3 regions of the Streptomyces sp. NPDC097619 genome follow, and region 2 is predicted to be linked to each of the others. Evidence: riboswitches for the same ligand, from Rfam matches in the RefSeq annotation. Region 2 holds a riboswitch; each other region holds the start of a gene.

Region 1 (9,762 bases), on a different contig from region 2:
GGACGAACAGGGCGGCGGTCAGCGCCGCCAGTTCCAGGTGGTCGGGGTCGCCGCCGGTGACCCGGACCACGCGGTGGCCGCTCACCAGGTGACCGGCAGGGTCTGCGGTCCGCGGATGAGGGCGCCGGTCTGCCACGCGATGTCCTCGGCGGGGACGGCGAGCGCCAGGTCCGGGTACCTGGTCAGCAGGGTCTCCAGGATGATCTCGGATTCCATGCGGGCCAGCATGGAGCCCACGCAGTGGTGGGGGCCGTTGCCGAAGGACATGTGGGCGATGGGGCCGCGGTCGAAGTCGATCCGGTCGGGCTCCGGGAAGACCTCCGGGTCCCGGTTGGCCGCCAGGTAGGAGGCGAAGACCGCCTCGCCGCGCCGGATGGTGACCCCGGCCAGTTCCACGTCCTCCAGGGCGATCCGGGGGAGCCCGACGCCGCTGCGGTGCGGGATGAAGCGGAGCAGTTCGTCCACGGCCTGCGGGATCATTCCCGGTTCGGCGCGGAGCCGTTCGAGTTGCTCCGGATGGGTGAGCAGGGCGTAGACCATGTTGGCGCTGTTGTTGCGGACCGCGTGGGCGCCGCTCACGAGGATCGCGGTGGCCATGGACACGGCCTCGGCCTCGCTGATCTCGCCCGAGTCCCAGGCGGAGACGAGGACTCCGGCGAGGTCGTCCCGCGGGTCCTCGCGGCGCAGTTCCAGGAGGCTGACCACGCTGTCGCGGACGGTCATCTTGGTGTCGGCGCTGCGCGCGGGGGCGGCGCCGGGGGCCATCACCACGTTGGCCCAGTCGGTCATGTGGGCGCGCATCTCCTCGGGGACGCCGAGCAGGTCGCTGACCACGGCCAGGGGGAACGGGCCGTGGAGGTGTTCGACCAGGTCGGCGGGGGCTCCGTGGGCCTCCATGCCGTCCAGCAGCCGGTCGGCGGTGGCCTGGGCGGCGGGGCGCAGCCGCAGCATGCTCTTGCCGGTGAAGGCGCGGGCGACCACCCGGCGCATGACGTTGAGGCGGGGCGGGTCGGCGTAGTTGAGGGAGGCCTTCAGCGAGGCGATGGCGTGCGGGGAGGAGCTGGTGACGGTCCTGCCGACGAGTTCGCCGCGGCTGAACCGGGGGTCGGAGGTGACCTGCTTGACGTCCTGGTAGCGGGTCATGAGCCAGCCGGAGTCCTGCCCGTAGGGCATTTTGAAGCGGGCCGCGCGGGTGTCCTTGAGGCGTGCGTGGAGGAAGGGGTCGAAGTCGAGGGCCGCGAGGTCCTCCAGGCTCCAGAAGTGCACGCCGGTGTCCGCCTGGGGGCAGCCGGTGGGGGCGGCCGCGGGCTCCGGCCTGACGGCCGTCTCGGGTTCTGAGGTCACGGGGGTCTCCCAACCGTCGGTGTCACGCAGGGTGATGCGCCCGGGAGGGCGCGGTGGAGCGATTCCTTCCCGTTCGCCAGTCGACTCGCCCCGCGAGGGCCAGGGATCACCGGTTCGGCCCAGGTCACGTGTGGTCCTCTCGACGCGCGCATTCGCCGGACCTGTCCCAGGCTGTGACCGGATGCGAAAGGAGGCACCACGCGATGCCTACTCTGTGCAAGCCCACGGTGTCCGTGCCCGAGCACGTGATCACCATGGAGCAGACGCTCGACCTGGCCCGCTCCGTCCACGCCGACCACCCGCAGCTCGACCTGGCACTGCGGTTGATCCGCAACACCGGGGTCGAGAAGCGGCACATCGTGCGTCCGATCGAGGAGACGCTGCTCCATCCCGGTTTCGAGCACCGGAACGCCACGTACGTGACCGAAGCGAAGGCGCGGGTGCCCGCCGTGGTGCGGGGGGCCCTGGAGTCCGCGGAGCTGAAGCCCTCCGACATCGACGTGATCGTCTACGTGTCCTGCACGGGCTTCATGATGCCCTCGCTGACCGCGTGGATGATCAACAAGATGGGGTTCCGGTCGGACTGCCGGCAGGTTCCCATAGCGCAGTTGGGCTGCGCGGCGGGTGGCGCGGCCATCAACCGGGCGCACGACTTCTGCATCGCCTACCCGGGGGCCAACGCCCTCATCGTCGCCTGCGAGTTCTGCTCGCTGTGCTACCAGCCGACGGACCTGGACGTGGGCAACCTGCTCTCGAACGGCCTGTTCGGGGACGGGGTGGCGGCGGCGGTGGTCCGCGGTCGCGGGGGCACGGGGGTGGAGCTCCAGCGCAACGGCTCCTACCTGGTGCCGGACACCGAGGACTGGATCGCGTACGACGTCCGCTCGACGGGATTCCACTTCCGGCTGGACCGGCGGGTGCCGGGCACGATGGAGCCACTGGCTCCGGCCCTGCAGGAACTGGCCGGACACCACGGGTGGAACGCGGCCGACCTGGACTTCTACATCGTCCACGCGGGTGGTCCGCGGATCCTGGACGACCTGAGCCGGTTCCTCGGCGTCCCGCCGGAGGCGTTCCGGTTCAGCCGGGCCACGCTCACCGAGTACGGGAACATCGCGAGTGCGGTGGTGCTGGACGCGCTGCGGCGCATGTTCGAGGAGGGCGGCGCTCCGGACACGGCGCGCGGCCTGCTGGCCGGCTTCGGGCCGGGCATCACGGCGGAGATCACCCTGGGACGCTGGACCGACCCGGAGGAACGGGAGCTGGCGGCCATGATGAGGGAACGGGAGTCCCTGCATGTCGACTGAGACCGCGGACCCCGGCACCGGTGCCGGTGCCGGTGCCGGTGCCGGCACGGGCGGTTGTCCGGTCGGGCACGCCACGGCGGCCGGGGAGCGCCCGATGCCGCCGGTGCGTTCCTGGCCGGCGCTGGACCTGTTCGGGACGGAGTTCGACCCGGTGCTGGCCGGTCTGATGCGGGAGGGTCCGGTGACCCGCATCAAGCTGCCGAACGGTGACGGCTGGGCGTGGATGGTGTCGGCGTACGAGGACGTGCGGACGGTCACGAACGACCGGCGGTTCAGTCGGAGGGCCGTGGTGGACCACAACGTCACCCGGTTGGCCCCGCACTTCATCCCGGTGGACGGGGCGGTGGGCTTCGAGGACCCGCCCGACCACACGCGGCTGCGGCGGGCGGTGGCGCCCGCCTTCACGACCAAGGGGGTGGAGCAACTGCGGTCCCGGGCCCGGGAGATGCTGGACGAGCTGGTGGACGGCATCCTGCGGGACGGTCCTCCCGCGGACCTGACGGAGCGGTTGCTGGCGCCGTTCCCGCTGGCGGTGGTGTGCGAGCTGATGGGCGTGCCCGCCGCGGACCGGCCCCGGTTGCACGAGTGGACCACGCTGATCCTGTCCTCCAGCGCGGGCGCGGGGCGCAGCGAGGCCGCGAAGGACGAGATGTGCGCCTACTTCGCGGAGCAGTTGCGGGAGCGCGGCGCCGAGGGCGGCGAGGACGTCCTCGGTCTGCTGAGCACGGCGATCGCGGCCGGGGAGGTGACCGCCTCGGAGGCGGTGGGTCTGGCCCTGCTGATCCAGATCGGCGGGGAGGCCGTCACCAACAACACCGGGAACATGCTGTACCTGCTGTTGAGCCGGCCGGAGCTGGCGGACGCGCTGCGGGCGGATCCGGGGCTGCGGCCGTCCGCGCTGGACGAGTTGCTGCGGTACATCCCGCACCGCTCGGCGGTGGGTCTGTCGCGGATCGCGATGGAGGACGTGACGGTGGCCGGGCACACGATCCTGGCGGGCGAGGCGGTGTACGTCTCCTACCTGGCGGCGAACCGGGATCCGGAGGTCTTCCCCGATCCGGAGGAGATCCGGCTGGACCGGAACCCCAATCCGCACGTGTCCTTCGGGTACGGGCCGCACTACTGCCTGGGCGGGATGCTGGCCCGGCTGGAGTCGGAGCTGATGGTGGACGCCCTGCTGGACCGGTTCCCCGGGCTGGCCCTCGCCGTTCCGGAGGCGGAACTGCGGTGGCGGCCGGGGGCGTTGATCCGGGGGCCCGAGGGATTGCCGGTGACCTGGTGACGGTGTTCGCGCGCTCCCCCGACGGCCTGCTGGTGCCCGCCGGGCACGGTCGGACCCTGACGACCCCGGCGCAGGAGGTGACGTTCAAGGTCACCGGCGAGCATTCGCGGGTGGCCTCCAGTTTCGAGGTGGTGGTGCCGCCCGGGTTCGACGTGGGCGCGCACGTGCACGCGCACAGCGAGGAGCTGTTCTACGTGCTGGAGGGCGAGCTGGAGGTGCTGGCCTTCGAGCCGCGGATCCGGACCCGGGACGACTGGCACGGCTGGCGGTCGCCCACGGGGCGGGGGCCGGTGCGGGCCGGTCCGGGCACGGTGATCGTGGTGCCGCCGGGTTGTCCGCACGCCTTCGCGAACCGGTCGGGCGAACCGGCGCGGATGTTCTTCCAGTCCTCGCCGCCGCCGGACCACGAGCGGTACTTCGAGGAGCTGTTCGCGATCCTGGGCGCGGACGGACCGGTGGACGAGGCGGCCGTGGTGGCGCTCCGCGACCGCTACGACATCGAGCAGTTGACGCCGCTGCGGCACGGCCCGTCGGACCGGGAGCTGCGGACGGGCGGGGTGCCGGGTCCCTGACCCCGCCCGTGGCGGAAGCCGATGCGCGGTTCCTGTGGCCGGTCCCCCGAGGACCGGCCACGGGCGCGCGTGGGGGGTGGGATGCGCCGCCGGCGGGTGGGGCCGCCGGTCAGTAGGCGCCGAAGACGTTGTCGATGGAGCCGTAGCGGTCCGCCGCGTAGTTGCAGGCGGCCGTGATGTTGGCGACCGGGTCGAAGGAGTCCGTGGACGTGCCCGGCACGTGGTAGGCCCGGAAGGTCGGGTCGATGACCTGGAGCAGGCCCTTAGAGGGGGTGCCCGCGACGGCGTTGGAGTCCCAACCGTTGATGGCGAGGGGGTTGCCGGAGGACTCGCGCATGACGTTGCGGTGGATGCCCTCGTAGGTGCCGGGGATGCCGTGGCGGGCCATGACCGACAGGGATTCGCGGATCCAGCCGTCGAGGGTGTCGGGGTAGGACGCGGCGGCGGGGGCGGTGCGGACGGCGGAGCGGTCGGCGCGGGCGCCCGCTTCGGCCCGGTCCTGGACGGCCACGGCCGCGGACTTCGCCGGGTTGGTGCTTCCGATCGTCAGCTTGAGACCGGGGCGGATCGCCGCCGGGTCATTGCCGATCACGTTCCGGTTGTCCTTGTAGAGGCGCTTCCAGCCGCCTTCCAGATCATGCTTTCCGGCGATTCCGGAAAGGGATTCCCCGGCGGCCACGGAATGGGTGGTGACCCCCTTCACGGCCTGCACGGCGGCGGGCGCGGCGGCGGGCAGGGCCGTGACGGCGGCGGGGACGGCCTGCGGTACCACCGCGCCCGCGGGGGCCGCTCCGAACAGCGGGAGGGCCAGGGCGGCGCCCCCGGTGCCGACGGCGGCCACGCGCCGGGCGAGGAGGGTGCGCTGGACACGACGGTGCTTGCCACGTGCGGGCATGGGTGTTCCTCTCCTGCGCCTACGAGGTGAGCTGTCGGGTTCGGGCAGGAGCTGCCCGGCCGCGCGGACGCGGCTTCACCCCGAGCCGCCCCGGATGCGGGACGGCGGCGTACCTGGGTCCCCCGCTCCTGCCGTGGTCGGGTGGTGGTCGGACTCCGGGCGGCGGCAGGACTCGGCGTTCCGTCCGGAGTGAGTGACGGTGACGCTAAGGGAAAGCTCGGGAACGGAACAAGACTTGAATTCTCGAATTCTCCGACAATGATCTTCGAGAATGAATTCGATCAATTCCGCTTGCCATTTCTGTCGGCCAACTGCGGCGCGCGGGAACGGAATCGGGGCGCGGCGATCGACCGGGGCGGGGATGTCCCGTGACCGACATCACGAGCCGGAACGATTCCTTACATGAACTGCCAAAACGCCCATTCGACCCATCGTGCCCCCGCGGCGCGCGCTTCGGGGATGCTGGCCCCGGAGAGCGCGCCGCCGGGTCCGGCCGCGCGCACGGACCGGCGGATCGACGGACCGGCGGATCGACGGAGGGGTGCGGGATGACGGAGCGCGAACGGGCCGGGACGGCGGCGGGGCGGGAGCCGGGCGCGGACGGAGCGGGCGGCCCCGGGACGGACGGCGGGCGACCCGCCGTCCGGGTGGAACAGGAGGGGCCGGTGTTCACGGTGGTCCTCGACCGGCCGGACCGCCGCAACGCCGTGGACGGGCCCACCGCGGAGCTGCTGGCCGCGGCCTTCCGCGCCTTCGAGGCCGACGAGGACGCGGCGGTCGCGGTGCTCTGGGGCGCGGGCGGCACCTTCTGCTCCGGTGCCGACCTCAAGGCGGTGGGCACCTCCCGCGGCAACCGGGTCACGGCGGACGGCGACGGTCCGATGGGGCCGACCCGGATGGAGCTCGGCAAGCCCGTGATCGCCGCGATCTCGGGGCACGCCGTCGCGGGGGGCCTGGAACTGGCCCTCTGGTGCGACCTGCGAGTGGCCGAGGAGGATTCCGTGTTCGGGGTGTACTGCCGTCGCTGGGGCGTCCCGCTCATCGACGGCGGCACGGTCCGGCTGCCCCGGCTGATCGGCGAGAGCCGCGCCATGGACCTGATCCTGACCGGCCGCCCCGTGCCGGCGACCGAGGCCCACGCCATCGGCCTGGTCAACCGGCTCGTCCCGCCGGGCCGGGCCCGGGAGGCCGCCGAGGCCCTGGCGCGAGAGATCGCCGCCTTCCCGCAGACCTGCCTGCGCCAGGACCGGCTCTCCGCCCGGGGGCAGCACGGGCTCCCCGAGGCAGAGGCCCTGCGCCGGGAGTACGCGCACGGCCTGGTGCCGCTGGAGGCGGGCGAGACCGGCGCGGGGGCCCGCCGCTTCGCCGAGGGCGCGGGCCGGCACGGCACCTTCGGGGACTGAGGCCCGCCGGCGAACGGCCGGCCGCGGAACGGCGCCCGAGGGAGGCGGGGGTGCTGAGGCGCGGGGCGGGGCTCACCGCGGGGGAGGCCGCCCGTCAGCCGCCGTGCGCCGTGTCGATCACGCAGAAGCGGTTGCCCTCGGGGTCGGCGAGGACCACGAAGTCCGGGTCCTCCGGGTACAGGTCCCAGTCCACCCGCACCGCCCCCAGGGCGATCAGGCGCTCGATCTCGGCGGCCTGCTCCGCGGCGTCGGCCGCGTACAGGTCCAGGTGCGACCGCGGGTGCTCCCGGACCGGGGTCTCGCTCACCCCGAGGGCGAGCTGGGGCCCCTGCCCGCGGGCGGGCACCAGCACCGCCCAGCCGTCCTCCACCTCGTCCCGCGGCACGTAGTCGAGGGCCGCCCCCCAGAAGGCCACCGCGCGCGGCAGGTCGGAGACGCCCATGACGAAGGATCCGATGCTCACCATGGGGCGAGTCAATCAGACGGCCCCGCGGCCGGGTCGCGTTGGGCCGTCCGCGTGAGCGGAACCTCCGCCCCCGGCCCCGCTCCCCCGCCCCGTCGCACCCGGGCGGTGGGGTGGCGGGATGCACCTCCCCCGCCGCGGCCTGCTGCTGGGCGCCGCGGGCGCCGTCCTCGCCGGGGCCGCGCCCCGCCGGCGCGCCGCCCCCGGGCCCCCGTACCCCGCCCTCGCCGCCGGGCTGGACGGGCGGACCGTCCTGCCCGGGGACGCGGAGTACGGCGAGGCCCGGCAGTCCTTCCAGCCTCGGTTCGACGGGGCCGCCCCGGGCGCGGTGGTCTATCCCGCGCACGAGCGCGACGTGGCCGAGTGCCTGGGCTTCGCCCGCAGGTACGGGGTCCCGGTGACGGCCCGGGGCGGCGGGCACTCGTACGCGGGCAGGTCCACCGGCCCCGGCCTGGTGCTGGACCTCGGCGCGCTGGCCGCGATCGACACCGGCACGGGCACGGCGCGGGTGGGGGCCGGGGTCCGGCTCGGGGAGCTGCACGCCCGGCTGGCGGCGAGCGGGGCGGTGCTGCCCGCGGGGTCGTGCCCGTCGGTGGGCATCGCCGGGCTGGCGCTGGGCGGTGGGCTGGGGATGGCCTCCCGGGCGCACGGCACGACCAGTGACCGGCTCACCGGCGCCCGGGTGGTGACCGCGGACGGGATCGTGCGGGAGGTCGGTGCGGAGGACGACGCGGAGCTGTTCTGGGCGCTGCGCGGCGGGGGCGGCGGGAACTTCGGGGTGGTGACGGAGTTCCGGTTCCGCACGGCCCCGACCCCGGCCGCGGACTGCGCCTTCGCCGAGCTGCACTGGTCGTGGCGGGACACGGCGGCGGTGCTGCGGGGGTGGCAGCGGTGGCTTGCGGAGCTGCCCGACCCGTACTGGTCGCAGGTGGAGTTCACGGTGTCGGGTCCGGGAGCTCCGGGCGCCCCCGCGGTCCGGGTGGTGTGCCTGGACGGCCGGCGGGAGGCGGAGGGGGCGCTGTCCCGGCTGACGGACCTGGTGGGTACGGACCCCCGGGATCGGTGGGTGACGAGCCGCGGCTACGCGGACACCGTGCGGCTGTTGGCGGGTTGCGCGGACCGCGCCCCGCGGGAGTGCCGTCTGCCGGGCGACCTGCCGGGCCGGGACCCCGGGGGCCTGCTGACGCGGTCCGACCACGCGGCCCGCTCCGACTTCTGGCGGCCCGGCGGTCTGGGCCCGGACGCCGTGGAGGCGGTGCTGCGGGCGGTGAGCGGGTACGCCGGGACGGTCCCGGCGGGCGGGACGGGCGTGGTGCAGTTCGACGGGGTGTGCGGCGGGGCCGTGAACCGGCCCGCGCCCGGGGACACCGCCTTCGCGCACCGCGACAGCGGGTTCCTGGGCCAGTACCTCGTCCACTGGACCCAGGAGGCCGGCCCCGCCGAGCGGGCCGCGCACCGGGCCTGGCTGGACGGACTGTGGCGGGACCTGCGGCCGTGGGCGAGCGGGACGGCCTACCAGAACTACCTGGACCCCGAGCTGTCCGACTGGGCGCGCTCCTACTACGGGGCGAACCTCCCCCGCCTCGTGGCGGTGCGCCGACGGTACGACCCTGAGGGCCTGTTCAGCTCGCCCCAGTCGATCGCAGCAGCTTCCCCGGGCGCGGGTAGGTCCGGGTCTGCTTGACGCTGCCGAAGGCGAAGCTCGACTCGATGGAGGCGATGCCGGGGATGGCGTGGATCCGGGTGCGCACCAGGACCTCGTACGCCTCCAGGCTCTCGATCACGATGCGGAGCAGGTAGTCGCTGCTGCCCGCCATCAGGTAGCAGTCCTGGATGTGCTCGATGCGGCCCACCTCCTCCTCGAAGACGCGGACGGCGTCTCCGGTGTGGCGCTCCAGGCGGATCCGCACGAAGACGGTGATCGGCAGGCCGAAGGCCGACTGGTCCACCATCGCCGTGTAGCCGCGGATCAGACCGGCCTCCTCCAGGCGGCGGACGCGGCGCAGGCAGGGCGAGGGCGAGAGTTGGACCCGGTCGGCCAGGTCCTGGTTGGAGAGCCGCCCGTCGGCCTGGAGTTCGTGGATGATCCGGAAATCGACCCCGTCCATGGGGATACCTGCCCGTTCGTGATCGTTGCTGCCCTTTTCCGGCGGTTCCGTCCGTCTCCGGTTCCGGTCACGGCCGATTATTGGCAGATTCTGCCCCACGGAGGCCGCTGAGGGGCAGAACTGGCAATCGGCTGCCCTGGCCGAGGGTCTAGCGTTGCCGAAGGAGCGGTCGCCGCCCGTGTCATCGGACCGGAGCCCTCCCGCGCCCGCCGTCCCCGCTCCCCATCGCATCGCATCGCATCGCATCCACGCCGTACCCGGCGCCGCGCCTCCGCTCCCCGCCGCACCCTCGCGCGTACCCACACCCGCACCGCCGCCCTGCCTTCGACCGGTCCGGTCCGCTCCGCGCTGCCCCGGCCCGCCCGGGGCCGCGCCGGTTCGGACCCGG
Region 2 (9,762 bases):
GAGACGCCCCAGTGCTCCAGGTGGGCGCCGACGCCGAGCGGCACGGCGAAGACGGTGTCGCCGTCCGCGAGCGCCTTGATCGTGGGCATGTCCAGGTGGTCGTAGTGGTCGTGGGAGATCACGATCACGTCCACCGGCCCGAGGGAGGCCAGGGGGACCGGGGCGGGGTGCAGCCGCTTGGGTCCGGCGAAGGGGAAGGGGGAGCAGCGCTGCCCCCAGACAGGGTCGAAGAGGACCCGGTGGCCGTCGATCTCGGCGAGGACGCTGGAGTGGCCCATCCAGGTGAGGCGCAGTCCGCTCGCGGGCGGGACGGACAGGTCCTTCAGGGTGGTCGGGTGGACCGGGATCGCGGCGGCCGGGGCGCGACGGACCCGCTCGTCCTTGCGGAAGTAGATCTTCGCGAACTCCGCCATGGAGCCGGAGGGGCGCCGCTGGGCGGCGACCGGGTTCTGGAAGATCCCGTCGGCGAACTGGGGCGAGCGGCGGATCCGCTCCATCCGTGCGCCGGCGGGGTCCGCGCCGAAGGCGGGGGTGCGCAGCGAGCGGAGTCCGGAGCGGAGGGATCGGGAGCCGGGCAAAGCGCCTCCTGGGGCGGTGGAGCGGGTCGGTACGGCGGGGCGGGCGCGCGGAGAGGTCCGCCCGCTGCCCCTCCCTGTCCAACGCTCCCCCGACCCGAAGGATTCCGGCGGCAGGACCCGCCGTGTTCCCGGGCGCGGGTGCGGGCGGCCGGTGGCGGAGGGGACCGGGGTCCCTCCGGGGCCGACGGCCCGCACCCGCGCCCGGGTGTACCGGGGTGGCGGCGGCCGTGTTCGGGTCGTTACAGCGGCAGCAGGTCGGGGCGCTTGGGTTCGACGTGGTCGCCGGAGGACTCGCCGCGGAGGCGGCGGCCGATCCAGGGGACCAGGTGTTCCCGGGCCCAGTGGATGTTGTCGCGGGTGACCTCGGCGGAGCCGCGGGGCTGCTGCGGCGGCCAGGGCTGGTCCGGGTCGGCGGGCACCTCCAGGCCGAGGACCTGGGCGGCGCGCAGGGCGACGCGGGTGTGGCCCTCCGGGGAGAGGTGGAGCCGGTCGCCGTCCCAGGCGCGGCGGTCCTGGACGGTGCGCAGGGACCACAGGTCGAGGACGGGGCAGCCGTAGCGGTCGGCGATGGCCCGGACGTGCGCGGAGTAGGTGGCGACCTTGCCGCGGAGGTGCCGCAGGACGGGGACCCCGCGGGTGTCGAACCCGGTGGTGATCATGACGGTGGGGACGGCGCCGGTGAGGTCGGCGACGGCCTCCTCGAAGCGGGCGGCCACGTCGTCGGGGTCGGTGCCGGGGCGGATGATGTCGTTCCCGCCGGCGCAGAAGGTCACCAGGTCGGGGGCGAGCTCCTTGGCCCGGGGCACCTGCTCGGCCACGATCTGGTCGAGGAGCCGGCCGCGCACCGCGAGGTTGGCGTACCGGAAGTCGTGCTCCTCGCGCCGGTCGGCGAGGAGCACGGCGAGCCGGTCGGCCCAGCCCACGAAGGAGTCGCCGGGGCCCGGGTCGCCCACGCCTTCGGTGAAGCTGTCACCGAGGGCGACGTACGAGCCGAAGGGTTCGGCCAGGGTCGCGAGGGCGCTGCCGTGAGCGCCGTGAATGAGGGGTATCGATTCGCCTGCCACGACAGCACATCATTCACGGCGGGATGTGACCTACGCGACCGTAGGCAGGGGTTGACGTGGCGTGATCTGTACCACCGGGTCAGTTCAGGCCATGACCGTTTCGCCGGGAATAACACGGTATGGAGGCATCCGGACAGGGAGGAAAACGGCCCGGGGGCCGGAATCCCCCTCGGATTCCGGCCCCCGGGCCCCTGACGGCGATGACCGTCAGATGCTCACCCCGTGACCGCGCAGGTAGGCCAGCGGGTCCACGTCCTGCCCGTAGGAGGGGCCGGTGCGGATCTCGAAGTGCAGGTGCGGTCCGCTGGAGTTGCCGGTGGAGCCGGACAGGCCCAGGGCGGTGCCGGCGGAGACGCTCTGCCCGGAGGACACGCTCAGGGAGCTGAGGTGCGCGTACTGGGAGTAGCGGCCGTCGGCGTGCCGGACGATGACCTCGTTGCCGTAGGCCCCGGCCCAGCCGGCCGAGACCACGGTGCCCGCGCCGACCGCCTTCACGGTGGTGCCGGAGCCGACCGCGAAGTCCACACCGGTGTGGTAGCCGCTGGACCACATGCTGCCGCCCTGGCGGTACTGGGTGGTGACCTGGGCGTCGACGGGGGCGGTGAAGCCGGAGCCCTGCTGCTCGCCGGAGGTGTTCTCCTCGGGGGCGGACTCCTGCTCCGGGGCGGACTCGCGCGGTGCGGTGGCGGTCCGCTCCGCGGAACGGGCGGCGCGCTCGCCGCCGGTGCCGTCCTCGGAGGAGACGCCGCGCTCGGCGCTCTTCCGCTCGGGGGCCGGGGCGGCGGCGCGCGGGGCGGCGGCCTCGCCGGCGCCTGCCGCGGACCTCCCGCCGAGGGTGAGCTTCAGGCCCGGGTGGATGAGGGCCGGGTCGGAGCCGACGGCGGCGCGGTTGTCCGCGTACAGCTGCTCCCAGCCGCCCTTGACGCCCTCGCTCGCGGCGATGGCGGAGAGGCAGTCGCCGGAGACGACGGTGTAGACCTGCGGGGCCTTCTTCGCGGCGGCCGGAGCGGCCTGGGAGGCGGCCTGCCCGGGGAGCCGGTCCACGGCCTTCGGGGCCACGGCGGTGGCCTGGGCCGGGGCGGCGTGGGCGGTCGCGGCACCGAGGAGCGGCAGCGCGAGCGCGGCGCCGCCGGTGCCGGCCGCGACGAAACCGCGGCCGATCGGGCTGGACTTGGGGCGGCGGTGCTTGCCCTTTCCGGGCATGGCGGATTCCTCTCCGGCGCCTGCGAGGTGAGCTGTCGGGTTCGGACTGGAGCTGTCCGGCCGTGCGCGGACGCACGGCTTCACCCCAAGCCCGCCGGACGGATCCGGCGGGCGCGTTACCTGGTTCCCCCGCTCCTGCCGCACGTGTTGGACGGATGCGGTTTCCGGGCGGCGGCAGGATTCGGCGTTCCACCCGGCTCGGCCGTGACCGTAATCGAGTGCGGCCGGACGGAACAAGCCAGGAATTCCCCAAGGGAATGCGGACGGAAAATGATCAATGGAATTCCCGTCACACTCCGTCTATTGCGACCGTGTAACAGGCGCCTCCACAAGGGAATTCGAAGAACGCCCGCCGACACTCACGGTCACCGTATGATCTGGCTCACCAGCCCCGGGCGCATCTACCCCGGCACAGCGGCAACTTGACGCCAAGTAGCGCAATTCGGACATCCCACCGGACCGCGAGGAGCCCACGTGACCCAGCCCCTACCGCAGACCCCCGCCGCGGAGCCCACCCTCACCGGGATCCGCAACTTCCGCGACGTGGGCGGCCTTCCGGCCGCGGACGGCCGACGCGTCCGCCACGGACATCTCTACCGAAGCGGACATCTGGCGCATGCCACCGAAACGGACACCGACTATCTGAACTCGCTCGGACTCCACACCGTCTTCGACTTCCGCAACGCCGCCGACCACGCCATCGAGGGCCCCGACGTCACCCTGCCCGGCGTACGGAACGTCAACATCCCCCTCTCCGACCCCGCCGACGGCGGGGAGTTCTGGCGCCTCATCCGCGAAGGGGAACTCGACCGGCTCCGCGAGCTGCTCGGAGAGGGGCGAGGGGCGGACCGTATGTCCGCTTCGTACCGGAAGATGGTCCGGGAGCGGACGGCCGAACACAGCCGCGTGCTGCACGCCCTCGCGACCGGCACCGTCCCCGTCCTCATGCACTGCGCCGCCGGGAAGGACCGCGCCGGGCTCTCGATCGCCGTCACCCTGCTCGCGCTCGGCGTGGACCGGCGGGCCGTCACGGCCGACTACCTGGAGTCCAACGCCCCGCACCGCCGCTACCGGACCGTCCCCGGCAGCGCCCCCGAATCGCGCTCCCCCGAGGTCACCGCCCTCCTCAGCCCCCTCTTCGAGGCCCGCGCCTCCTACCTGGAGGCCGCCTTCGCCCTCATCGACGAGACCTGGGGCGGCACCGAGGGATACCTCCACGAGGGCCTCGGTCTCACCCCGGACACCCTGGACGGGCTGCGCGACCGCCTGCTGGAACCCTGATCGACGAAGGCGGGCGGGCCGGGACGGGCGGATCCGCCCGGCACCCGCCCGCCCCGCCGGACCCCACCCGTCAGCGCTGCGCCACCGCCTGCTTGACCAGCGTCCGACCGAACTCCCAGATCAGCCCACCACCCCCGTGCGCCTCGTCCATCACCGCCCGGAAGGCCCCCACGAACCGGTCCACGTCCGCCTCGTCCAGCACCAGCGGCGGGATCAACTTGATGACTTCGAGGTGGTCCCCCGAGACCTGCGTCAGGATCCGGTGCCGCTGGAGCAGCGGGGCCACCACCATCTGGGCGAACAACCCCTTGCGGGCCGCCTGGAGCATCGTCCACCGGCTGCGCAGCCCCAGGGACACCGGCCGGCCGAACTCGATCCCGATCATCAGCCCGCGCCCCCGCACCGCGTGCAGCAGCTCGTACTCGTCCACCAGCGCGGCCAGTCGCCCGCGGAGCAGGTCACCCAGGCGCCGGGCACGCGCCACCGTGCCCTCCCGCTCCATCACCGACAGCACCGCGAGTCCCGCCGCCATCGCCTGCGCGTTGGATCCGAAGCTGGCCGAGTGCACCAGCACCCGGTCCATCGAGGAGTACACCTTCTTGAAGATCCAGTCCTTGCCGAGGGTCGCCCCCACCGGCACGTAGCCACCGGAGAGCGCCTTCGCCACGCACACCAGGTCCGGCTCCACCCCCTCCTCGTGCTGGTAGGCGTAGAAGTCCCCGGTCCGCCCCAGCCCGGTCTGCACCTCGTCCGCGATCAGCAGCGCCCCGTGGGCGTGCAGCAGCTCCTGGGCGGCCCGCAGATAGCCGGGCGGCGCCTCGTGCACCCCCTTGCCCTGCACCGGCTCCACGATCAGGGCGGCCACGTCCCCGCGGCGCAGCTCCCGCTCCAGGGCCGCGAGGTCCCCCAAGGGGATCGCCGTGTCCGGCAGCAGCGGCCCGAAACCGTCCCGGAAGCCCCCCTCCCCGTTGACCGAGAGGGAGCCGGTGGTCAGCCCGTGGAAGGCGTGCGCGCAGTACAGGACCCGGCCCCGGCCGGTGGCGCGGCGGGCGAACTTCAGGGCGGTCTCCACCGCCTCGGTGCCGCTGTTCCCGAAGAACACCCGGTCCAGGTGCGGGCTGTGTTCCAACAGCCGCTCGGCGAGCAGTCCGGGCAGCGGCGGGCAGTCGAAGCGGGTCAGGTCGGCCAGCTGCGCGTCCAGCACGTCGTGCAGGGCCCGCCGCACCACCGGGTGGTGCCGGCCCAGCCCCATCACCCCGAACCCGGCGAGCATGTCGAGGTAGTCGTTGCCGTCCTCGTCCCAGAAGTGCGCGCCCTCGGCCCGTACGTACACCTTGTCGAAGCCGATGGTGTGCAGCATCCGGGGCAGCTGGTGGTTCAGGTGACGGGCGTGCAGTTCGTACCGCTCACCGCCGCGCTCCGCGAGCAGCCGCCCGAGGTCGAATTCCCCGCTCGGAGGCGTCCCGTCCGGTCCGCAGCTCCCGGTCGGGGAAATTCCCGCCGGTTCCTCTTCCTGTTCCTGCCCTGCCATTTCCTCACCCCTTCCGCACGGGCCGCGGCCCGTGCTGTGATCACGGGAATTCCCGGCACGCGGCCCCGCACCCCGGGAAACGGCCATGATCGCCGTTTCCCGGGGTGCGGGAATTCCGCGGGTGCCTCGGACGGGCGGTCAGTCCCGGTTTCCCGAAACGGTTTCCCGGGCCGCGCGGATGGATTCCCGGAGGGAACCCATGGTGGCGAGGACGGCGGTGGGTTCGTACCCGCAGTGCGCCATGCAGTTGGCGCAGCGGGGGTCCTTGCCGCGACCGTAGCGCTCCCAGTCGGTGTCCTCGACGAGTTCGCGGTAGGTGGGCACGTACCCGTCGCTCATCAGGTAGCAGGGGCGCTGCCAGCCGAAGAGGGAGTAGTTCGGGATGGCCCAGGCGGTGCAGGGGAAATCCGCCTTGCCCTCCAGGAAGTCCAGGAAGAGCGGGGAGTGGTTGAGCCGCCAGCGGCGGCGGTTGCCGCCCGCGAAGGCCTTCTTGAACAGCTCGCGGGTCTGCTCGACCCCCAGGAAGTGCTCCTGGTCCGGCGCCTTTTCGTAGGCGTAGGCGGGCGAGATCATCATCTCGTCCACCTTGAGCTCGTCGTTGAGGTAGTTGAGGACCTCGATGACGGTCTGCGGGGTGTCGGTGTTGAAGAAGGTGGAGTTGGTGGTGACGCGGAAGCCGCGGCGCTGGGCCTCCTTGATGGCCTCGACGGCCTCGTCGAAGACGCCCTCCTTGGCCACGGACTCGTCGTGGCGCTCGCGCAGCCCGTCGATGTGCACGGCGAAGGCGAAGTAGGGCGAGGGGGTGAAGTTCTCGATCTTCTTGCGGAGCAGCAGGGCGTTGGTGCACAGGAAGACGTACTTGCGGCGCTCCACGAGCTGGCGGACGATCTCGTGGATCTGCGGGTGCATGAGGGGTTCGCCGCCCGCGATGGACACCATCGGCGCGCCGGACTCCAGCACCGCGCCGACGGCCTGGGCCACCGGCATGCGCTGTTTGAGGACGCCCGCCGGGTGCTGGATCTTCCCGCAGCCCTCGCACTTGAGGTTGCAGGCGAAGAGCGGTTCCAGCTCCACGATGAGCGGGAACTTCTCCCGCTTGCGGAGCTTCTGTTCGAAGAGATAGGTCCCGACCCTGATGGACTGTCGCAGTGGCATGGCCATCTGGCTCACCTCCTGGGAAGCAGCAAAGAACGGTGCCAGTCGAAGAATGCAGGCAGGACGGCACGAAGGACGCGGAAGGCCGATATTCCACCGCGTAGCGTGCCGATGCGGACGAGCTCGTGCCCCGGGGCGTCCACGATCACCCGGACGGCCGCCACCGGGCGCCCGGGGTGACCCCGGGTGGCCGTCCACAGCGTGGCGGCCGACTCCATGTCCACGGCCACGGCCCCGCCGGCCCGCAGCCGCGCCCGCTCCGGGCCGCGGACCACGTGGTCGGAGCCGATGAGCGGGCCGGTGTGGACGGTGCGGCCGGGCAGGGTCCGGGACAGGGCCCGGACGAGGGAGGGCAGCTCGGTGCCGGGCACGCTGCCCCGGGGGTCGCGGGTCTCCTCGGCGACGACCAGGTCGCCGGGGCGCATCCCGGGGAGCAGTCCGGCGCAGAAGCCGGTGGCGAGGACGGCGGCGCCGTCCAGGCCGGGGCGGGTCAGGGCCTCGGTGAGGGCGCGTTCCGCGGCGGCCGGTCCCATGCCGGTGCGCAGCAGGGTGTGGTCACCGGGTGCCCCGGCGCGGGTTCCGGTGCGCAGGGCGAGCGCCTCGATGCCGAGGGCGCAGGCGATGAGGAGGGGGCCGGGGGCGGTCATGCCGGGGCCTCCGGTGCGGGGGCGGAGCGGGTGGCGGCCGGGTCCGGTGCGGGGGTGCGGCCGGGGACGGCCGGGGCTTCTCCGTACCGGTAGCGGCCGAGGGCGGTGAGCGGGAAGACCTGCCGGTACAGGTGGTAGTTGATGGAGAAGTCCCAGGGGAAGCCGGTGCCGGTGAAGTGGGGTTCGTCCCAGCTGCCGTCGGGGCGCTGGGTGGTGGTGAGGTGGCGGATGCCCCGGCTGACGGCGGCGCCGCCGCGTTCGCCGGCGGCGAGGAGGGCGAGGAGGGCCCAGGCGGTCTGGGAGGCGGTGGACTCGCCGCGGCCCGCCCAGGTGCCGGGGTCCTGGTAGGAGCGTTGGTCCTCGCCCCAGCCGCCGTCCTCGTTCTGTACGGACTCCAGCCAGGCCACGGCCTTGCGGATGGCGGGGTGTCCGGGTGCGAGGCCGGCGGCGGTGAGGGCGGGCACCACGGAGCCGGTGCCGTAGACGTAGTTGGTGCCCCAGCGGCCGAACCAGGCTCCGCTGGTCTCCTGTTCGGCGAGGAGCCAGTCGACTCCGCGGCGGGTGCGGGGGTCCTGGGCGCGGCCCTCGGCGGCGAGCATCTCGACCACGTGGGCGGTGACGTCGGCGGAGGGCGGGTCGATGACCTCGCCGAAGTCGCAGAAGGGGAGTCGGTTGGGGAGGGTGCTGGTGTTGTCGGCGTCGAAGGCGCCCCAGGCGCCGTTGCGGGACTGCATGCCGAGGGTCCAGGACACTCCGCGGTCGATCGCGGCCTCGGCGCGGGCCCGGTCGGGGTGGTGGATGCGGCGGAGGGCGAGGATGACCTCCGCGGTGTCGTCGATGTCGGGGTAGTTGTCGTTGTGGAACTCGAAGGCCCAGCCTCCGGGGGCGAGTCCGGGCCGCCGCACGGCCCAGTCGCCGGTGCGGCCGATCTCCTCGCCGATCATCCAGTCCCCGGCTTTGACCAGGGCGGGGTGGTCGGGCGGGAGGCCCGCGTCGGCGAGGGCGATGGCGGCGAGGCAGGTGTCCCAGACCGGGGACTGGCAGGCCTCGATCATGCGGGCGCCGTCCTCGCGCCAGACGGCGAAGCGGTCCAGGGAGGCGAGTCCGGCGCGCATCACGGGGTGGTCGAGCTCGTAGCCGAGGAGGTGGAGGGCGATCAGGGAGTAGACGGCGGGCGGTTGGATGCCGCCCCAGCAGCCGTCGTGTTCCTGGCGTTCGATGATCCACCGGGCGGCCCGGTCCATGGCCGACCGGCGCACCGCGCGGGGCGCGAACCGGTGGTAGACGCGCAGGGCCCGGTCCAGCCGGTGGAAGACGCCGTCCCAGCTGAGGGCGGGGGGTTGCGGCCGGGCGGGGCGGGGGTCGCGGGCGTCGGTGTGCAGTTCGTCGAGGGCGAAGGGGGCGGGGCGCACCGGGCGGAGGGCGGAGACCACGGTCAGCGGGACGATGGTCTGACGGGCCCAGCAGCCGAAGTCGTAGATGTTGAGCGGGACCCAGCGCGGGAGGAAGACCAGCTCGGGCGGGACCTCGGGCAGGTCCTCCCAGCGCCACCAGCCGAAGAGGGCCAGCCAGATGCGGGTGAAGACGCGGGCGGCGGCGAGGCCGCCGTGGGCGCGGATCCAGGCGGAGGCGCGGCTCATGTGGGGGGCGTCCGGGGCGTCCCCGGCGAGCCGGAGCGCCACGTACGCCTCGATGGTGGCGGAGAGCTCGGGCGGACCGCCGTGGAAGGTGGCCCAGGTGCCGTCGGGGCGCTGTTCGCCGCGGATGAAGCGGGCGGAGGCCGCGGTGACGGTGTCGTCGGAGATGCCGAGGAACTGGCGGAGCAGCAGGTCCTCGGCGTCCATGGTGACGTTGGTCTCCAGGTCGCCCTTCCACCAGCCGGCGGCGTCCTGGCGGGCCAGGAGGTTCCGGGTGGCGCGGGCCACGGCTTCCTCCGCGGCCCGCTGCAGTGCGCGGTCGGGCCGGTCGGCGCCGGGCGCGGCCCCGTTGCTTCCGTCGGTCGTCGCTGTCATGCCTTCCCCTTCCCGCAGTGTCCTCTGCTGTGCTGGGGTCCGGCGTCGGCCGGTGCCGTGGGCTCAGGGGCCGTGGGCACCGACCGGTGACGCGCGGTTCATCTCCAGGAGGCGATCATCGCTTGCGCACGACCACAAAGTCCGCGAGCGCCACGAGCTGATCCCGGATCCGTGCGGGCATGTCCACCTCGTCGAGTGCCCGGATGGCGATGGCGTGTTGACGCCGGGCCTCCTCCGCGGTCCACTCGCGGCCGCCCGCTTCCTCGATGAGGGCGGCGCGGGCGGCGAACT
Region 3 (9,762 bases), 110 kb from region 2:
TGGCCCATCCAGGTGAGGCGCAGTCCGCTCGCGGGCGGGACGGACAGGTCCTTCAGGGTGGTCGGGTGGACCGGGATCGCGGCGGCCGGGGCGCGACGGACCCGCTCGTCCTTGCGGAAGTAGATCTTCGCGAACTCCGCCATGGAGCCGGAGGGGCGCCGCTGGGCGGCGACCGGGTTCTGGAAGATCCCGTCGGCGAACTGGGGCGAGCGGCGGATCCGCTCCATCCGTGCGCCGGCGGGGTCCGCGCCGAAGGCGGGGGTGCGCAGCGAGCGGAGTCCGGAGCGGAGGGATCGGGAGCCGGGCAAAGCGCCTCCTGGGGCGGTGGAGCGGGTCGGTACGGCGGGGCGGGCGCGCGGAGAGGTCCGCCCGCTGCCCCTCCCTGTCCAACGCTCCCCCGACCCGAAGGATTCCGGCGGCAGGACCCGCCGTGTTCCCGGGCGCGGGTGCGGGCGGCCGGTGGCGGAGGGGACCGGGGTCCCTCCGGGGCCGACGGCCCGCACCCGCGCCCGGGTGTACCGGGGTGGCGGCGGCCGTGTTCGGGTCGTTACAGCGGCAGCAGGTCGGGGCGCTTGGGTTCGACGTGGTCGCCGGAGGACTCGCCGCGGAGGCGGCGGCCGATCCAGGGGACCAGGTGTTCCCGGGCCCAGTGGATGTTGTCGCGGGTGACCTCGGCGGAGCCGCGGGGCTGCTGCGGCGGCCAGGGCTGGTCCGGGTCGGCGGGCACCTCCAGGCCGAGGACCTGGGCGGCGCGCAGGGCGACGCGGGTGTGGCCCTCCGGGGAGAGGTGGAGCCGGTCGCCGTCCCAGGCGCGGCGGTCCTGGACGGTGCGCAGGGACCACAGGTCGAGGACGGGGCAGCCGTAGCGGTCGGCGATGGCCCGGACGTGCGCGGAGTAGGTGGCGACCTTGCCGCGGAGGTGCCGCAGGACGGGGACCCCGCGGGTGTCGAACCCGGTGGTGATCATGACGGTGGGGACGGCGCCGGTGAGGTCGGCGACGGCCTCCTCGAAGCGGGCGGCCACGTCGTCGGGGTCGGTGCCGGGGCGGATGATGTCGTTCCCGCCGGCGCAGAAGGTCACCAGGTCGGGGGCGAGCTCCTTGGCCCGGGGCACCTGCTCGGCCACGATCTGGTCGAGGAGCCGGCCGCGCACCGCGAGGTTGGCGTACCGGAAGTCGTGCTCCTCGCGCCGGTCGGCGAGGAGCACGGCGAGCCGGTCGGCCCAGCCCACGAAGGAGTCGCCGGGGCCCGGGTCGCCCACGCCTTCGGTGAAGCTGTCACCGAGGGCGACGTACGAGCCGAAGGGTTCGGCCAGGGTCGCGAGGGCGCTGCCGTGAGCGCCGTGAATGAGGGGTATCGATTCGCCTGCCACGACAGCACATCATTCACGGCGGGATGTGACCTACGCGACCGTAGGCAGGGGTTGACGTGGCGTGATCTGTACCACCGGGTCAGTTCAGGCCATGACCGTTTCGCCGGGAATAACACGGTATGGAGGCATCCGGACAGGGAGGAAAACGGCCCGGGGGCCGGAATCCCCCTCGGATTCCGGCCCCCGGGCCCCTGACGGCGATGACCGTCAGATGCTCACCCCGTGACCGCGCAGGTAGGCCAGCGGGTCCACGTCCTGCCCGTAGGAGGGGCCGGTGCGGATCTCGAAGTGCAGGTGCGGTCCGCTGGAGTTGCCGGTGGAGCCGGACAGGCCCAGGGCGGTGCCGGCGGAGACGCTCTGCCCGGAGGACACGCTCAGGGAGCTGAGGTGCGCGTACTGGGAGTAGCGGCCGTCGGCGTGCCGGACGATGACCTCGTTGCCGTAGGCCCCGGCCCAGCCGGCCGAGACCACGGTGCCCGCGCCGACCGCCTTCACGGTGGTGCCGGAGCCGACCGCGAAGTCCACACCGGTGTGGTAGCCGCTGGACCACATGCTGCCGCCCTGGCGGTACTGGGTGGTGACCTGGGCGTCGACGGGGGCGGTGAAGCCGGAGCCCTGCTGCTCGCCGGAGGTGTTCTCCTCGGGGGCGGACTCCTGCTCCGGGGCGGACTCGCGCGGTGCGGTGGCGGTCCGCTCCGCGGAACGGGCGGCGCGCTCGCCGCCGGTGCCGTCCTCGGAGGAGACGCCGCGCTCGGCGCTCTTCCGCTCGGGGGCCGGGGCGGCGGCGCGCGGGGCGGCGGCCTCGCCGGCGCCTGCCGCGGACCTCCCGCCGAGGGTGAGCTTCAGGCCCGGGTGGATGAGGGCCGGGTCGGAGCCGACGGCGGCGCGGTTGTCCGCGTACAGCTGCTCCCAGCCGCCCTTGACGCCCTCGCTCGCGGCGATGGCGGAGAGGCAGTCGCCGGAGACGACGGTGTAGACCTGCGGGGCCTTCTTCGCGGCGGCCGGAGCGGCCTGGGAGGCGGCCTGCCCGGGGAGCCGGTCCACGGCCTTCGGGGCCACGGCGGTGGCCTGGGCCGGGGCGGCGTGGGCGGTCGCGGCACCGAGGAGCGGCAGCGCGAGCGCGGCGCCGCCGGTGCCGGCCGCGACGAAACCGCGGCCGATCGGGCTGGACTTGGGGCGGCGGTGCTTGCCCTTTCCGGGCATGGCGGATTCCTCTCCGGCGCCTGCGAGGTGAGCTGTCGGGTTCGGACTGGAGCTGTCCGGCCGTGCGCGGACGCACGGCTTCACCCCAAGCCCGCCGGACGGATCCGGCGGGCGCGTTACCTGGTTCCCCCGCTCCTGCCGCACGTGTTGGACGGATGCGGTTTCCGGGCGGCGGCAGGATTCGGCGTTCCACCCGGCTCGGCCGTGACCGTAATCGAGTGCGGCCGGACGGAACAAGCCAGGAATTCCCCAAGGGAATGCGGACGGAAAATGATCAATGGAATTCCCGTCACACTCCGTCTATTGCGACCGTGTAACAGGCGCCTCCACAAGGGAATTCGAAGAACGCCCGCCGACACTCACGGTCACCGTATGATCTGGCTCACCAGCCCCGGGCGCATCTACCCCGGCACAGCGGCAACTTGACGCCAAGTAGCGCAATTCGGACATCCCACCGGACCGCGAGGAGCCCACGTGACCCAGCCCCTACCGCAGACCCCCGCCGCGGAGCCCACCCTCACCGGGATCCGCAACTTCCGCGACGTGGGCGGCCTTCCGGCCGCGGACGGCCGACGCGTCCGCCACGGACATCTCTACCGAAGCGGACATCTGGCGCATGCCACCGAAACGGACACCGACTATCTGAACTCGCTCGGACTCCACACCGTCTTCGACTTCCGCAACGCCGCCGACCACGCCATCGAGGGCCCCGACGTCACCCTGCCCGGCGTACGGAACGTCAACATCCCCCTCTCCGACCCCGCCGACGGCGGGGAGTTCTGGCGCCTCATCCGCGAAGGGGAACTCGACCGGCTCCGCGAGCTGCTCGGAGAGGGGCGAGGGGCGGACCGTATGTCCGCTTCGTACCGGAAGATGGTCCGGGAGCGGACGGCCGAACACAGCCGCGTGCTGCACGCCCTCGCGACCGGCACCGTCCCCGTCCTCATGCACTGCGCCGCCGGGAAGGACCGCGCCGGGCTCTCGATCGCCGTCACCCTGCTCGCGCTCGGCGTGGACCGGCGGGCCGTCACGGCCGACTACCTGGAGTCCAACGCCCCGCACCGCCGCTACCGGACCGTCCCCGGCAGCGCCCCCGAATCGCGCTCCCCCGAGGTCACCGCCCTCCTCAGCCCCCTCTTCGAGGCCCGCGCCTCCTACCTGGAGGCCGCCTTCGCCCTCATCGACGAGACCTGGGGCGGCACCGAGGGATACCTCCACGAGGGCCTCGGTCTCACCCCGGACACCCTGGACGGGCTGCGCGACCGCCTGCTGGAACCCTGATCGACGAAGGCGGGCGGGCCGGGACGGGCGGATCCGCCCGGCACCCGCCCGCCCCGCCGGACCCCACCCGTCAGCGCTGCGCCACCGCCTGCTTGACCAGCGTCCGACCGAACTCCCAGATCAGCCCACCACCCCCGTGCGCCTCGTCCATCACCGCCCGGAAGGCCCCCACGAACCGGTCCACGTCCGCCTCGTCCAGCACCAGCGGCGGGATCAACTTGATGACTTCGAGGTGGTCCCCCGAGACCTGCGTCAGGATCCGGTGCCGCTGGAGCAGCGGGGCCACCACCATCTGGGCGAACAACCCCTTGCGGGCCGCCTGGAGCATCGTCCACCGGCTGCGCAGCCCCAGGGACACCGGCCGGCCGAACTCGATCCCGATCATCAGCCCGCGCCCCCGCACCGCGTGCAGCAGCTCGTACTCGTCCACCAGCGCGGCCAGTCGCCCGCGGAGCAGGTCACCCAGGCGCCGGGCACGCGCCACCGTGCCCTCCCGCTCCATCACCGACAGCACCGCGAGTCCCGCCGCCATCGCCTGCGCGTTGGATCCGAAGCTGGCCGAGTGCACCAGCACCCGGTCCATCGAGGAGTACACCTTCTTGAAGATCCAGTCCTTGCCGAGGGTCGCCCCCACCGGCACGTAGCCACCGGAGAGCGCCTTCGCCACGCACACCAGGTCCGGCTCCACCCCCTCCTCGTGCTGGTAGGCGTAGAAGTCCCCGGTCCGCCCCAGCCCGGTCTGCACCTCGTCCGCGATCAGCAGCGCCCCGTGGGCGTGCAGCAGCTCCTGGGCGGCCCGCAGATAGCCGGGCGGCGCCTCGTGCACCCCCTTGCCCTGCACCGGCTCCACGATCAGGGCGGCCACGTCCCCGCGGCGCAGCTCCCGCTCCAGGGCCGCGAGGTCCCCCAAGGGGATCGCCGTGTCCGGCAGCAGCGGCCCGAAACCGTCCCGGAAGCCCCCCTCCCCGTTGACCGAGAGGGAGCCGGTGGTCAGCCCGTGGAAGGCGTGCGCGCAGTACAGGACCCGGCCCCGGCCGGTGGCGCGGCGGGCGAACTTCAGGGCGGTCTCCACCGCCTCGGTGCCGCTGTTCCCGAAGAACACCCGGTCCAGGTGCGGGCTGTGTTCCAACAGCCGCTCGGCGAGCAGTCCGGGCAGCGGCGGGCAGTCGAAGCGGGTCAGGTCGGCCAGCTGCGCGTCCAGCACGTCGTGCAGGGCCCGCCGCACCACCGGGTGGTGCCGGCCCAGCCCCATCACCCCGAACCCGGCGAGCATGTCGAGGTAGTCGTTGCCGTCCTCGTCCCAGAAGTGCGCGCCCTCGGCCCGTACGTACACCTTGTCGAAGCCGATGGTGTGCAGCATCCGGGGCAGCTGGTGGTTCAGGTGACGGGCGTGCAGTTCGTACCGCTCACCGCCGCGCTCCGCGAGCAGCCGCCCGAGGTCGAATTCCCCGCTCGGAGGCGTCCCGTCCGGTCCGCAGCTCCCGGTCGGGGAAATTCCCGCCGGTTCCTCTTCCTGTTCCTGCCCTGCCATTTCCTCACCCCTTCCGCACGGGCCGCGGCCCGTGCTGTGATCACGGGAATTCCCGGCACGCGGCCCCGCACCCCGGGAAACGGCCATGATCGCCGTTTCCCGGGGTGCGGGAATTCCGCGGGTGCCTCGGACGGGCGGTCAGTCCCGGTTTCCCGAAACGGTTTCCCGGGCCGCGCGGATGGATTCCCGGAGGGAACCCATGGTGGCGAGGACGGCGGTGGGTTCGTACCCGCAGTGCGCCATGCAGTTGGCGCAGCGGGGGTCCTTGCCGCGACCGTAGCGCTCCCAGTCGGTGTCCTCGACGAGTTCGCGGTAGGTGGGCACGTACCCGTCGCTCATCAGGTAGCAGGGGCGCTGCCAGCCGAAGAGGGAGTAGTTCGGGATGGCCCAGGCGGTGCAGGGGAAATCCGCCTTGCCCTCCAGGAAGTCCAGGAAGAGCGGGGAGTGGTTGAGCCGCCAGCGGCGGCGGTTGCCGCCCGCGAAGGCCTTCTTGAACAGCTCGCGGGTCTGCTCGACCCCCAGGAAGTGCTCCTGGTCCGGCGCCTTTTCGTAGGCGTAGGCGGGCGAGATCATCATCTCGTCCACCTTGAGCTCGTCGTTGAGGTAGTTGAGGACCTCGATGACGGTCTGCGGGGTGTCGGTGTTGAAGAAGGTGGAGTTGGTGGTGACGCGGAAGCCGCGGCGCTGGGCCTCCTTGATGGCCTCGACGGCCTCGTCGAAGACGCCCTCCTTGGCCACGGACTCGTCGTGGCGCTCGCGCAGCCCGTCGATGTGCACGGCGAAGGCGAAGTAGGGCGAGGGGGTGAAGTTCTCGATCTTCTTGCGGAGCAGCAGGGCGTTGGTGCACAGGAAGACGTACTTGCGGCGCTCCACGAGCTGGCGGACGATCTCGTGGATCTGCGGGTGCATGAGGGGTTCGCCGCCCGCGATGGACACCATCGGCGCGCCGGACTCCAGCACCGCGCCGACGGCCTGGGCCACCGGCATGCGCTGTTTGAGGACGCCCGCCGGGTGCTGGATCTTCCCGCAGCCCTCGCACTTGAGGTTGCAGGCGAAGAGCGGTTCCAGCTCCACGATGAGCGGGAACTTCTCCCGCTTGCGGAGCTTCTGTTCGAAGAGATAGGTCCCGACCCTGATGGACTGTCGCAGTGGCATGGCCATCTGGCTCACCTCCTGGGAAGCAGCAAAGAACGGTGCCAGTCGAAGAATGCAGGCAGGACGGCACGAAGGACGCGGAAGGCCGATATTCCACCGCGTAGCGTGCCGATGCGGACGAGCTCGTGCCCCGGGGCGTCCACGATCACCCGGACGGCCGCCACCGGGCGCCCGGGGTGACCCCGGGTGGCCGTCCACAGCGTGGCGGCCGACTCCATGTCCACGGCCACGGCCCCGCCGGCCCGCAGCCGCGCCCGCTCCGGGCCGCGGACCACGTGGTCGGAGCCGATGAGCGGGCCGGTGTGGACGGTGCGGCCGGGCAGGGTCCGGGACAGGGCCCGGACGAGGGAGGGCAGCTCGGTGCCGGGCACGCTGCCCCGGGGGTCGCGGGTCTCCTCGGCGACGACCAGGTCGCCGGGGCGCATCCCGGGGAGCAGTCCGGCGCAGAAGCCGGTGGCGAGGACGGCGGCGCCGTCCAGGCCGGGGCGGGTCAGGGCCTCGGTGAGGGCGCGTTCCGCGGCGGCCGGTCCCATGCCGGTGCGCAGCAGGGTGTGGTCACCGGGTGCCCCGGCGCGGGTTCCGGTGCGCAGGGCGAGCGCCTCGATGCCGAGGGCGCAGGCGATGAGGAGGGGGCCGGGGGCGGTCATGCCGGGGCCTCCGGTGCGGGGGCGGAGCGGGTGGCGGCCGGGTCCGGTGCGGGGGTGCGGCCGGGGACGGCCGGGGCTTCTCCGTACCGGTAGCGGCCGAGGGCGGTGAGCGGGAAGACCTGCCGGTACAGGTGGTAGTTGATGGAGAAGTCCCAGGGGAAGCCGGTGCCGGTGAAGTGGGGTTCGTCCCAGCTGCCGTCGGGGCGCTGGGTGGTGGTGAGGTGGCGGATGCCCCGGCTGACGGCGGCGCCGCCGCGTTCGCCGGCGGCGAGGAGGGCGAGGAGGGCCCAGGCGGTCTGGGAGGCGGTGGACTCGCCGCGGCCCGCCCAGGTGCCGGGGTCCTGGTAGGAGCGTTGGTCCTCGCCCCAGCCGCCGTCCTCGTTCTGTACGGACTCCAGCCAGGCCACGGCCTTGCGGATGGCGGGGTGTCCGGGTGCGAGGCCGGCGGCGGTGAGGGCGGGCACCACGGAGCCGGTGCCGTAGACGTAGTTGGTGCCCCAGCGGCCGAACCAGGCTCCGCTGGTCTCCTGTTCGGCGAGGAGCCAGTCGACTCCGCGGCGGGTGCGGGGGTCCTGGGCGCGGCCCTCGGCGGCGAGCATCTCGACCACGTGGGCGGTGACGTCGGCGGAGGGCGGGTCGATGACCTCGCCGAAGTCGCAGAAGGGGAGTCGGTTGGGGAGGGTGCTGGTGTTGTCGGCGTCGAAGGCGCCCCAGGCGCCGTTGCGGGACTGCATGCCGAGGGTCCAGGACACTCCGCGGTCGATCGCGGCCTCGGCGCGGGCCCGGTCGGGGTGGTGGATGCGGCGGAGGGCGAGGATGACCTCCGCGGTGTCGTCGATGTCGGGGTAGTTGTCGTTGTGGAACTCGAAGGCCCAGCCTCCGGGGGCGAGTCCGGGCCGCCGCACGGCCCAGTCGCCGGTGCGGCCGATCTCCTCGCCGATCATCCAGTCCCCGGCTTTGACCAGGGCGGGGTGGTCGGGCGGGAGGCCCGCGTCGGCGAGGGCGATGGCGGCGAGGCAGGTGTCCCAGACCGGGGACTGGCAGGCCTCGATCATGCGGGCGCCGTCCTCGCGCCAGACGGCGAAGCGGTCCAGGGAGGCGAGTCCGGCGCGCATCACGGGGTGGTCGAGCTCGTAGCCGAGGAGGTGGAGGGCGATCAGGGAGTAGACGGCGGGCGGTTGGATGCCGCCCCAGCAGCCGTCGTGTTCCTGGCGTTCGATGATCCACCGGGCGGCCCGGTCCATGGCCGACCGGCGCACCGCGCGGGGCGCGAACCGGTGGTAGACGCGCAGGGCCCGGTCCAGCCGGTGGAAGACGCCGTCCCAGCTGAGGGCGGGGGGTTGCGGCCGGGCGGGGCGGGGGTCGCGGGCGTCGGTGTGCAGTTCGTCGAGGGCGAAGGGGGCGGGGCGCACCGGGCGGAGGGCGGAGACCACGGTCAGCGGGACGATGGTCTGACGGGCCCAGCAGCCGAAGTCGTAGATGTTGAGCGGGACCCAGCGCGGGAGGAAGACCAGCTCGGGCGGGACCTCGGGCAGGTCCTCCCAGCGCCACCAGCCGAAGAGGGCCAGCCAGATGCGGGTGAAGACGCGGGCGGCGGCGAGGCCGCCGTGGGCGCGGATCCAGGCGGAGGCGCGGCTCATGTGGGGGGCGTCCGGGGCGTCCCCGGCGAGCCGGAGCGCCACGTACGCCTCGATGGTGGCGGAGAGCTCGGGCGGACCGCCGTGGAAGGTGGCCCAGGTGCCGTCGGGGCGCTGTTCGCCGCGGATGAAGCGGGCGGAGGCCGCGGTGACGGTGTCGTCGGAGATGCCGAGGAACTGGCGGAGCAGCAGGTCCTCGGCGTCCATGGTGACGTTGGTCTCCAGGTCGCCCTTCCACCAGCCGGCGGCGTCCTGGCGGGCCAGGAGGTTCCGGGTGGCGCGGGCCACGGCTTCCTCCGCGGCCCGCTGCAGTGCGCGGTCGGGCCGGTCGGCGCCGGGCGCGGCCCCGTTGCTTCCGTCGGTCGTCGCTGTCATGCCTTCCCCTTCCCGCAGTGTCCTCTGCTGTGCTGGGGTCCGGCGTCGGCCGGTGCCGTGGGCTCAGGGGCCGTGGGCACCGACCGGTGACGCGCGGTTCATCTCCAGGAGGCGATCATCGCTTGCGCACGACCACAAAGTCCGCGAGCGCCACGAGCTGATCCCGGATCCGTGCGGGCATGTCCACCTCGTCGAGTGCCCGGATGGCGATGGCGTGTTGACGCCGGGCCTCCTCCGCGGTCCACTCGCGGCCGCCCGCTTCCTCGATGAGGGCGGCGCGGGCGGCGAACTCCTCCTCGGAGAAGGTGTCGAAGTCGGCGCTCTTGGCGTCGGCGGCGAGGAGGGTGCCGAGGCGTTCGGAGGCCGGGCCGCCGGCGGCGAGGGCGGCGACCACGGGCAGGGACTTCTTGCGCTGGCGCAGGTCGCTCCAGGTCTGCTTGCCGGTGGACTCGGGGTCGCCCCAGATGCCGAGGAGGTCGTCGACGGCCTGGAAGGCGAGGCCGAGGTGGTAGCCGTACTCCTCCAGCTTGTCGGCGGTGCGGTCGTCGGCGCCGCCGAGGA

What was found. Region 2 has a riboswitch for cyclic di-AMP ahead of ABTZ17_RS02330 (LysM peptidoglycan-binding domain-containing M23 family metallopeptidase). Riboswitches for the same ligand answer to the same signal wherever they lie in the genome.
Region 1: another riboswitch for cyclic di-AMP. It lies ahead of ABTZ17_RS17165 (transglycosylase SLT domain-containing protein); the one in region 2 lies ahead of ABTZ17_RS02330 (LysM peptidoglycan-binding domain-containing M23 family metallopeptidase).
Region 3: another riboswitch for cyclic di-AMP. It lies ahead of ABTZ17_RS01835 (LysM peptidoglycan-binding domain-containing M23 family metallopeptidase); the one in region 2 lies ahead of ABTZ17_RS02330 (LysM peptidoglycan-binding domain-containing M23 family metallopeptidase).

What each region holds. Positions count from the first base shown of each region.
Region 1 covers NZ_JBEOSD010000055.1:9,551-19,312, reverse strand. The annotation lists gene ABTZ17_RS17190 (hypothetical protein) at 1-85, opposite strand, end outside; gene ABTZ17_RS17185 (cytochrome P450) at 82-1,344, opposite strand; gene ABTZ17_RS17180 (type III polyketide synthase) at 1,548-2,651, shown strand; gene ABTZ17_RS17175 (cytochrome P450) at 2,746-3,933, shown strand; gene ABTZ17_RS17170 (cupin domain-containing protein) at 3,930-4,505, shown strand; gene ABTZ17_RS17165 (transglycosylase SLT domain-containing protein) at 4,615-5,400, opposite strand; cyclic di-AMP (ydaO/yuaA leader) riboswitch at 5,404-5,554, opposite strand; gene ABTZ17_RS17160 (crotonase/enoyl-CoA hydratase family protein) at 5,949-6,803, shown strand; gene ABTZ17_RS17155 (VOC family protein) at 6,898-7,269, opposite strand; gene ABTZ17_RS17150 (FAD-binding oxidoreductase) at 7,388-8,950, shown strand; gene ABTZ17_RS17145 (Lrp/AsnC family transcriptional regulator) at 8,889-9,374, opposite strand.
Region 2 covers NZ_JBEOSD010000004.1:692-10,453, forward strand. The annotation lists gene ABTZ17_RS02340 (MBL fold metallo-hydrolase) at 1-578, opposite strand, end outside; gene ABTZ17_RS02335 (SGNH/GDSL hydrolase family protein) at 818-1,585, opposite strand; gene ABTZ17_RS02330 (LysM peptidoglycan-binding domain-containing M23 family metallopeptidase) at 1,850-2,845, opposite strand; cyclic di-AMP (ydaO/yuaA leader) riboswitch at 2,850-3,009, opposite strand; gene ABTZ17_RS02325 (tyrosine-protein phosphatase) at 3,320-4,126, shown strand; gene ABTZ17_RS02320 (aspartate aminotransferase family protein) at 4,197-5,657, opposite strand; gene hpnH (adenosyl-hopene transferase HpnH) at 5,796-6,818, opposite strand; gene ABTZ17_RS02310 (5'-methylthioadenosine/S-adenosylhomocysteine nucleosidase family protein) at 6,824-7,459, opposite strand; gene shc (squalene--hopene cyclase) at 7,456-9,471, opposite strand; gene ABTZ17_RS02300 (polyprenyl synthetase family protein) at 9,587-9,762, opposite strand, start outside.
Region 3 covers NZ_JBEOSD010000004.1:113,960-123,721, reverse strand. The annotation lists gene ABTZ17_RS01825 (MBL fold metallo-hydrolase) at 1-308, opposite strand, end outside; gene ABTZ17_RS01830 (SGNH/GDSL hydrolase family protein) at 548-1,315, opposite strand; gene ABTZ17_RS01835 (LysM peptidoglycan-binding domain-containing M23 family metallopeptidase) at 1,580-2,575, opposite strand; cyclic di-AMP (ydaO/yuaA leader) riboswitch at 2,580-2,739, opposite strand; gene ABTZ17_RS01840 (tyrosine-protein phosphatase) at 3,050-3,856, shown strand; gene ABTZ17_RS01845 (aspartate aminotransferase family protein) at 3,927-5,387, opposite strand; gene hpnH (adenosyl-hopene transferase HpnH) at 5,526-6,548, opposite strand; gene ABTZ17_RS01855 (5'-methylthioadenosine/S-adenosylhomocysteine nucleosidase family protein) at 6,554-7,189, opposite strand; gene shc (squalene--hopene cyclase) at 7,186-9,201, opposite strand; gene ABTZ17_RS01865 (polyprenyl synthetase family protein) at 9,317-9,762, opposite strand, start outside.